Regions from separate parts of the Lacticaseibacillus thailandensis DSM 22698 genome, predicted to be linked through region 2. Evidence: predicted binding sites of a transcription regulator. Region 2 holds the regulator's gene; the other holds the start of a gene.
What was found. The regulator LexA, encoded in region 2, represses DNA repair genes until DNA is damaged. The targets are predictions, from matches to a motif close to CNAACANNTGTTNG.
Positions count from the first base shown of each region.

Region 1: FD19_RS03670 (Y-family DNA polymerase) is a predicted target of LexA. The motif match lies at 1,748-1,761, and genes of this name have one in related genera.

Region 1 covers NZ_AYZK01000002.1:4,295-8,720, forward strand. Annotated here, with positions in the region: gene rpmG (50S ribosomal protein L33) at 73-222, opposite strand; gene FD19_RS03660 (RluA family pseudouridine synthase) at 281-1,174, opposite strand; gene FD19_RS03665 (DUF1093 domain-containing protein) at 1,241-1,633, opposite strand; gene FD19_RS03670 (Y-family DNA polymerase) at 1,791-3,092, shown strand; gene FD19_RS03675 (acetyl-CoA carboxylase) at 3,085-3,408, shown strand; gene FD19_RS03680 (tyrosine-protein phosphatase) at 3,519-4,310, shown strand; gene FD19_RS03685 (hypothetical protein) at 4,361-4,426, shown strand, end outside.
Region 2 covers NZ_AYZK01000007.1:31,915-36,340, forward strand. Annotated here, with positions in the region: gene FD19_RS08295 (ABC transporter substrate-binding protein) at 1-24, opposite strand, end outside; gene FD19_RS08300 (ABC transporter substrate-binding protein) at 406-1,374, opposite strand; gene lexA (transcriptional repressor LexA) at 1,791-2,417, opposite strand; gene FD19_RS08310 (hypothetical protein) at 2,704-3,174, shown strand; gene FD19_RS08315 (AEC family transporter) at 3,229-4,170, opposite strand; gene FD19_RS08320 (5-formyltetrahydrofolate cyclo-ligase) at 4,189-4,426, opposite strand, start outside.

The sequences.
Region 1 (4,426 bases), on a different contig from region 2:
TCAAACCATCCACCAGCCAAACAAAGAGCCGCCCGGAAATTGATCTGGACGGCCCTTGTTCGTAAGTATCAATTACTTAACTTCAGTGAAAACCACGCGCTTACGCAGCTTTGGAGAGTACTTCTTCAGCTGCAGTTTTTCTGGTGTGTTGCGCTTATTCTTAGAAGTCAGGTAGATACGTTCGCCGGTTTCGGCGCATGCGAGTAAAATGTTGTTCCGCATTTCGTTCACCTCATTGTGTTTTAGTAACTCATTAAGTTTACCGAATCCGGGGCAAAAGTCAAGTGGCCTGCCTTGACGAAGATGAAGTCATCTGACCCAGTCGCCGGTTAAAACTGTCTGGCACTGGTGCCTGTACGTCGATGTGTTGCCGCGTAAACGGATCGGTGAACGTGAGGCGTTGGGCGAGCAGCATTTGCCCGCCGTGTGCACGGGCACTGCCCCCATACAACGCATCCCCCACTAACGGATGCCCCAAGTACGCCATGTGTACCCGAATCTGGTGGGTCCGGCCGGTCCGAAGTACGCAACGAACCATTGTTGCTCGTTGTCCGCGACGAACCACCCGATAATCCGTACGGGCATACTGGCCGTCCACGTCTACCCGCCGATGAATGCCGTCATCGGCCCGCCCGAGCGGCACCTCGACGCGGCCCCAATTTTGGATCAGCACACCGTCGACCACCGCCAAATACTCTTTGTGCACCACCTGATCCACACCCGCGCGGTCCAAGCGGGCCTGCGCTAGCGGGTGCTTAGCAATCAAGACGACGCCCATGGTATCGCGGTCCAACCGCGTAATGATTGCCGGCTGGACGGCCCCGTAGCCTTGCTGCACAAGGTACCCCGCCGCCATGTTCAACAGACTTGCACCCGGATGACTCGGCCCCGGCACGCTCGCACAATTCGCCGGCTTATTGACCACCAGCCAGTTGGCATCCTCATACAGCACATCCAACTGACCAGGCGCTGGCGCAACGGGCTTATCGGTAGGCAGCGTAAACGTTACTTGATCTCCAGTCACCAGGGGAATATTGCCTACGGGGCGATCGCCCACGATAATGGCGTGCGCCGTCACCAGTCGTTTAAACAACCGGTGACTCACCCCGAAACGGTCCAGGAGGCGCTTAGTGGTTGTGGCCGCCGTCGCGGTGACCCGAAACGTAAATTCCATGTCTGTCTTCCTCCCGTTCACTGCCCTATTTTAACATGGGTAATCACCGACCCCACACTATTACCACTATTTAAGTTGTGCGCGTACCTTAGCCGGAATCTTCTGCCAGCCGACACTGAAGGGACCCTTCGTGACCCGCGTTTTGCTGACCTCTGCCTTCACGTAACTGCCCGGCTTGAAGGGAGTGGGATGTACCCCGGATTGTTCAAAGGCAACCGTGCGCTTTTGTCCGTCTACCATCACCCACTTAAAGGTGTGATTATATGAATACTCTTGGCGTCCCTGGCTATCAGTGATCTTTTTGCCGTCACTGCCCCGCGTAATCGTCTTGCGTGGTGTGGGTGGTACCACCGCGTACGCCGTCTGCGCCCGATAAACGTTTAAGTACTCGCTGAGCCCGACCGCACCGGCACCGCCAATAATCACTACGGCAATGACCGCCCAGATGATCTTCTTCATATTGCGCTCCTCCATTTTTGTGCTACGTAATCAACCATGTTTATTATCACTAAGAACGGGGCCCACCACACTGGACCTGAGACCGATTTGCACAACTTTTTTTGCTTGCCTCTACGAACACATGTTCGTATAATGAAGAGCAAAGGGGGCGTAACTCTTGGATTACCAATACGAACCACACGGCGTCTTTTTTCTGATTGATAGCCGCTCCTTTTATGCCTCGGCCGAGTGCGTTGTCCGTGACCTGCATCCCCTCAAAACTGCCCTCGTCGTCATGTCAGAACAGGAAAACACCAATGGTGGGCTAATTTTAGCAACATCGCCCCGCGCCAAAGAGGAGTTCCACCTGCAAGCCAACGTATCCCGCCAGCGCGACCTCCCGCAAAGCGAAGATTTGATCGTCGTGCCCCCACGGATGAACATGTACATTCAAAAGAATCTCCAAATCAACCAAATTTTTCAGCGGTATGTGGCTCCCGCCGATATTTGGCCATACTCCATCGATGAATCAATTCTCAACCTGACCCATTCCTGGCGCCTCTTTGGCCCCAACCCGTGGGCCGTCGCACGGCAAATCCAACGTACCATTCATGATGAAACCGGCATTTATACAGCCGTGGGGATCGGCAACAACCCGCTCCAAGCCAAAATTGCGCTCGATATTTACGCCAAGCACCAGTACGACTTAATTGCGGAGATCAACTACCAGAACATTCCCCAGCAGCTGTGGACCATCACCAACATGGAGGACGTCTGGAGTATCGGCAAACGAACGGCGAACCACTTACGCCGCATCGGCATTAATAATATGTGGGAACTGGCACACGCCAATCCGTACGCCCTGCGCGCCGAATTTGGCCTGATTGGCGAGCAACTCTACGCCCTGGCGTGGGGTATCGACCGCGCCCACCCCGGACAGGTGGAACCAATCAAATCACCGAGTATCAGCAATTCTCAAGTACTACCACGGGACTATATCCATCGGGACGAAATTCGCCTGGTCGTCAAAGAAATTGGTGAGCAAGTGGCCGCCCGGTTGCGCCACCGCCACTTACTGTGCCACAAGGTCAGCCTGGGCATCGGCTTTAACTATGCAACTGCTACGGCCACCAACCGCGGCGGTTTCGGGGCGGAGATCACCGTCAGTGCCACTAACAGTAACCACGCCATTGCGGCGGCCCTTCTGCGCATCTTTGACCACTACTGGGACGGTGAAGGAGTCCGCAACATTGCCGTTAGTTGCGGCCAATTGGGACCGGATAACGGCCAACAACTCGAGTTATTCCAACCAGTAAAACAACAAATTCAGGACTACACGCTGGAACGCACGGTCGATGCCATCCGCTCACGTTTTGGGTTTACCGCGCTCGTTTACGCTAAAAGCAAGCTGACCGGAGGCACGGCCATTAACCGCGCCAATCTGGTCGGCGGACACAATGGGGGTAATAGTTATGAGTAAAGATGGCGACATTATTAACGCGCGGATCGATCAACTCTTCCTTCGGCGCAGTCATACCCGCTACTGGATCACGCTAGTTGATGACCGCTATAACCACAGCTACAACTTCTTCTTCAACATCATTCCGCAAAAACAGCGGCACCGGTCCATCCCGCTGCACTCGTTGCCTAGTGGTGACCTAGCTCGCCTTGAAGCTACCCTGACGGCGATTCGCCACCACACCCAACTCAGTATTGAAATTCGCGGTTTTCAAGGGTTAAGGTGGCCGAGTGATGGGAACCTCATCCAAAAACGCCGCCGTGCAGACGAGGCCTAGTCACCCCACAAACTTAATTAGGTCGTCACGCACAATTATATTTGGCCTGCCCGCCAACACGTTGTAAACTAGAGCTAGTACAAAAAACAGTCATGAAGGGCGGCGCTTGCATGCAACCAAACCTACTTAACATTCATCATGGTTTTAATTTTCGCGACCTAGGCGGTTACACCACCACCGATGGTCGGCGTATCCGTAGCCACCGGTTGGTGCGCTCCGGCAAACTGGACCAACTGTCTGATCGGGACGTCCACTTTCTCGGGGAATACGGCGTGCGCCACGACGTCGACTTCCGGTCCCCAGACGAACAAACTAAAGCTCCGGACCGGCCATTGCCAGCGGCACACTACCACTCCTTACCAGTGTTCATCACCGACCAGACCCAGGTGTCTAAAACCTGGGAGGAAGAGCAGGCGGAGTTTTCACAAGACCCACGGGGTGGGTTCAAAAACATGGTGATAACCTACCGTAATTTGGTGATGCAAAAACCGGCCCAGCACGCTTACCAGGAATTCTTCCGGATCCTCCTAACGAGTCCGGACCACGTTACGTTGTTCCACTGCACCGCCGGCAAGGACCGCACCGGGATGGGTGCTGTATACCTACTCAGCGCCCTAGGGGTAGACGCCCACACCATTCGGGCCGATTACCTGGCGGCCAATCAGTTCATCCAGACACCACTAGATGACATCATGCAGGAAACACGGGCGCACGGCGGTAACGCTAACCTATTGCAAAGTATCCACGACCTATGGACGGTGCACGGGGCCTTCTTGGACAGCGCCCTCAACACCATCCAGTCGGAATACGGCAGTATGGACGTCTACCTGCACGACGTTATCGGGCTATCTAATTCAGACCGGCGTGACCTTCAAGAGTTGTACCTGGAAGATGCCAGCTGAAGCCGTCACTATGATTACGCTATTAACTAACACAGCGGGAAGGAATAAGTATGAAACTATACCAAGGACTTACACAAGTAACCGTCAACGACGCAATGATTGACGACGCTCCTAAC
Region 2 (4,426 bases):
GATAATCTGTTTAAACTTCTTCATGTTGATTTCCTCCCGGGAAAATAAAATGACCGGTCACGTGGGGGCAATACGTCCACGTGGCCGGCCTGTTATCTCTTCCGGAAGATAGAAAAACGCCACGTGTTCGAATTGCTTCGATCCATGTTGCGGTTGTAGGCATTATTAATTGCTACGGCCATCATGGATACAAACCAGCTGGTTTGCATCCATGATGCAAACCGCTATCTGTAATAGCCGTAGTAATACGCGTTGTTCAAGTTGTTACGTCGAATGTTAGACATAAGCGACACTCCTTGATAGCAGTTTTTATTACAGGGCTAAGAATATCCTCATTGTATTTTAAAGTCAACCGGTTTGGATAAATTTTTGTGGGTACCGGCCATCCCGGGGGAACGTCAGCCCTTATTTGATACGGCTGACAGGAATATTCAACTTTTTCATCATGTTGCGGTTAACGACCACGCTCACCTTAGCGGGAGCTTCAACTGCCAGTTGCTTTGGCTGCTGGCCCTTGATGGTCTTGAGGGCCATCCGGGCTGTTTGCCGACCCAGCTCCTTGTAGCTGATTCCGTTGGTGGCAGTACCGCCCGCCTGGACCATGGTGCTAGCGGCGGGAACGACGGGCGTCTTCGTGGCGGCAGAGACCTTACCCACGGTGGCCATGGCCGCGGCGACCGTGTTGTCGGCGGGTACGTAGATAGCGTCGACGTGCTTTGCGAGTACCTGGGTCGTTTGGGCGACGTCGTTGGTGGAAGCGACGGTCTTGGTGACTACGTGCATGCCCTGGGCCTTCAGTGCGGCCCGGGCCAGCTTAATCTGCATGACTGAGTTGGCCTCTGCAGCGTTATACAGTAGCCCCACCGTTTTGGCTTTGGGTACTAACCGCCGTAACAACTTGATCTGGCCGGCCACGTTCACCATGTCGGTGACGCCGGTTGCGTTTTTGTCCGGCTGCTTGAGATTAGTGGTTAAACCGGCCGACTTAGGATCGGTAATGGCGGTGAACAGTAAGGGTGTCTTGGTGTCGGCCTGTTGTAATGATTGTGCGGCCGAGGTCGCAATGGCCAGGTTCAACGTATTATCGTCTTTAGCTAGTCGCTGAGACATGGTTTTCAGGTTGCTTTGGTCACCTTGAGCGTTGAGGTAATCCAGCTTCAGGTTTTTACCTTGCTTGTACCCGTGTTTCGCCAACTCGGCGATAAAGCCTTTACGGGCGTCGTCGAGGGCGGTTTGGTTGATCTGTTGCAAGATGCCGATCTTCACGGTTTTAGTGGTGGTGTCGGCCTGCGCGGTCTTTTTACCGCACGCGGCCAGTAGGGTGATGGCTGCGACAGCGACGGTGGTGGTCATAATTTTAGCTAACTTCTTCATTGTTCATTCCTCCAGAAATTGTGTAGTGATAGGTGTCAAAAAAGCCAGCCACAGGATGAACTCTATCCGTGTGGCTGGCCATTAGTTTTTCCGGAAAAACAAAATCGCCACATGGATGAAAGATAATCCATGTGGCGAGTCAATGACGTGCTTAAGAACTTCGGCCTCATGGATGTGAACCAGGCGCGGTTCACATCCAACGTGTGAACCGCTATCCGAAAAAGCCGAAGAAAAAGTTATTCAGTTGTGTCTGCGCGCAGTGTTGCATAAGATGACCTCCTGAATGGGTAGCGGGAAAAAATTTGTTGCTCATAGAATATAACGTTCTACACAGCGTGTCAACATCTTTTTTTAATATTCACCTGGATATTTGCTCACAAAAAAAGCGGACCTGTCAGTCCGCCCGCGCGTAATCCTTATTCAAATTCGTCACGATAAAGTCCCACGACCAGGCCCAAAATGGTGATCGTGTCAAAATACATGTCACTCATGGTGTCGTTTTCGGGGTGCAAACGAATCCGCCCATCTTCGCGGTAGAAGCGCTTGACGGTAGCTTCGTCGTCTTCAGTCATCGCTACGACGACCTGACCGTTTTCGGCTTCACTTTGCTTGCGGACGATCAGTTTATCACCGTTCAAGATGCCCATTTTGATCATTGATTCACCTTGCACCCGCAACATGAAGAGTTCGTCCTCGTCATAGCTGAGTCCGGTAGGAACGGGGAAGTATTCTTCAATGTTCTGGGTAGCCGTGATGGGAACCCCAGCGGCAACTGTCCCGACAAGGGGAATGCCTTTTTCCGGAGCTACGCCAATATACTCGTACCCCGCGGGGGTCAATTCGAGGGTACGGGGTTTCGAGGGGTCCTTGGCAATTAACTGCGCTACCAGTAACTTTTGCAAGTAGGCGGCCACGGTGGACGAAGAACTGAGTCCAACAGCCTCACCAATTTCGCGGACGGTCGGCGGATAGCCACGGTTTGTAATCGAGTCGTTAATACTAGTGAGTATCTGTACCCACCGCTTCTTGGTCTGCTCAGCCATGATGATGTTTCCCCCTGTATGTTTCTTGTCTCCAAGATAGCATGACGAACACGTGTTTGCAAGCGGTATATCAACATTTTCGCCCAATTCCGGGTTTTATTTCCTAGGCGACTCAGTAAACCATTGGTTGGTGGTTCAAATCCGCAGCTGGTGGACGTGCAATTCCCAAGGAAACCGCATCTACAAGCAACGCAGTGACGTGCAGGGGGAAGTTTCGCCCTGGGTCGTCGAATCTGTTATCATAGTGGTAGGTAGTAACAGGTATTAGTAAAGGTGGTGTCGAAGTATGGAAATATTATTAACAGTTTTGGACGTGGTGCTCCTCGCCTGCGTGGGTTACAACGTTTACTGGCAATCACAGATCGAGGTGCACGCTAACTACGCTTACATGCAGATGTTCTGGGGCGTAGTGTTCGCCCTGCTGATTGCTTCTACGTACACCGCCAGCTGGGCATACGTCGTGTTCCTTGCTCTGTTCGTCCTCTTGAACGTCTCTGCGGGATACGGCGGTATCGCCAGCGACCGCGTTGTGGGTTACGGTATGTTCCAACGTGTGCTGCGGCTTTCCACATTAGCCGGTGTGACCATTTTGCCCGTGCAAACGGTGCGTGGTCGTCAACTTGTGATTGTGGTCTTTGCCTTCAATCCGCGTCGTTACGTACGGATGACCTTCCGGCAGCCGCTCGAAGCCCTCACCGTGAAGATCCGGCAGATGGTCCCCGATAACGTGCCCGTCGAAATTCAACAAGTTCAGTAACGGTTAACTAATAATGGCGTTCATCCGTGGAGGGTGAACGCCATTTTTGTCTGGTTAGTGAATGAGGGTCATGACGATGGGAATAGCCACCATCGCCAGCACCGTGGAACCAGCTACGCCCACCGCCGCAAACTCGCTGTCCGCGTCATAGAGCCGTGCCACCACGGGCGCATTGGTCATGACGGGCATGCATGACTGGATGATGAAGACGGTCTTCATTAACGCCGGCATGTCCGCCCCCGCCAGCAGAATCGACATAATCAGGGGCGCAAAGATGAAGCGTCCCAGCAGCACGCCCAGAAAGTCTTTGTCGAGGCGCAGCGCGTTACGAATACCAGACTGCTGGATGGTGATCCCGATGAAGAACATTGATCCCGGGACGGTCAGGTCCCCAACGTACTCCAAGTCGGCGGACAGAAAGTTGGGTAGCTGGATGTGGAGCATCACGATGATGATTCCGACGATAAAGCCCAGCAATGGTGGTGAGAAAATTTTACCCAACGCCCGTTTGAAGTCAAACTCCGCGTCGCCGGGTCCGTCGCGCTGGATCAAGTAGACGCCCACTGTCCAGAACACGGTGGTGTTAGCCATGTAGTAAACCAGGACGTACGGCACACTCCGGGCACCAAATAGCGCCATGTTTAACGGTAAGCCGATAAAGACCGTGTTGGAGTTCAGGAACATTGAACAAAACAGCCCGATGCGGCTACGGTCGACCCGCAGGAACAAAGCCACTATTGCGGACAGTACACCCAGAATTGCCATGGAAATTAGCGGGTAGCGCAGGTCCGGGAGTAACCGGATCAGTTCGCTGGCGGTGAATTTTTCGCTCACGGTGACCACCATGTACGCGGGCAGGGCGACTTGCGTAATGATTTTGGCAATAATTTTGCCACTTTGCGCACTCAGCCAGTGGCGGGCGGACAGCCAGTAGCCAACCGCGATTAAAATAATAATTTCAGCAACGCCAAAAACGCTTGAGAGAAATGCTTGCAATAATCTAGACCCCTTCGGTTAATGTTTTGTGGTGATAATGTGTTGCAATGGCACGTCGAAGGTGTCGCGTGGCCAGTCGTCTTCTGGTCGTATCTGTACGGACAGCGCCAGCGCCACCGTGGTTCCCACAAAGTGGGTCAGGAAGCGGTCATAATAGCCACCGCCAAACCCCAGGCGGGACCGTGACTGCTGGGTATAGGCCAATCCCGGAACAATCATCAGGTCGGGCTGGTTGTTCACCAGTGCCGGGTCGTAG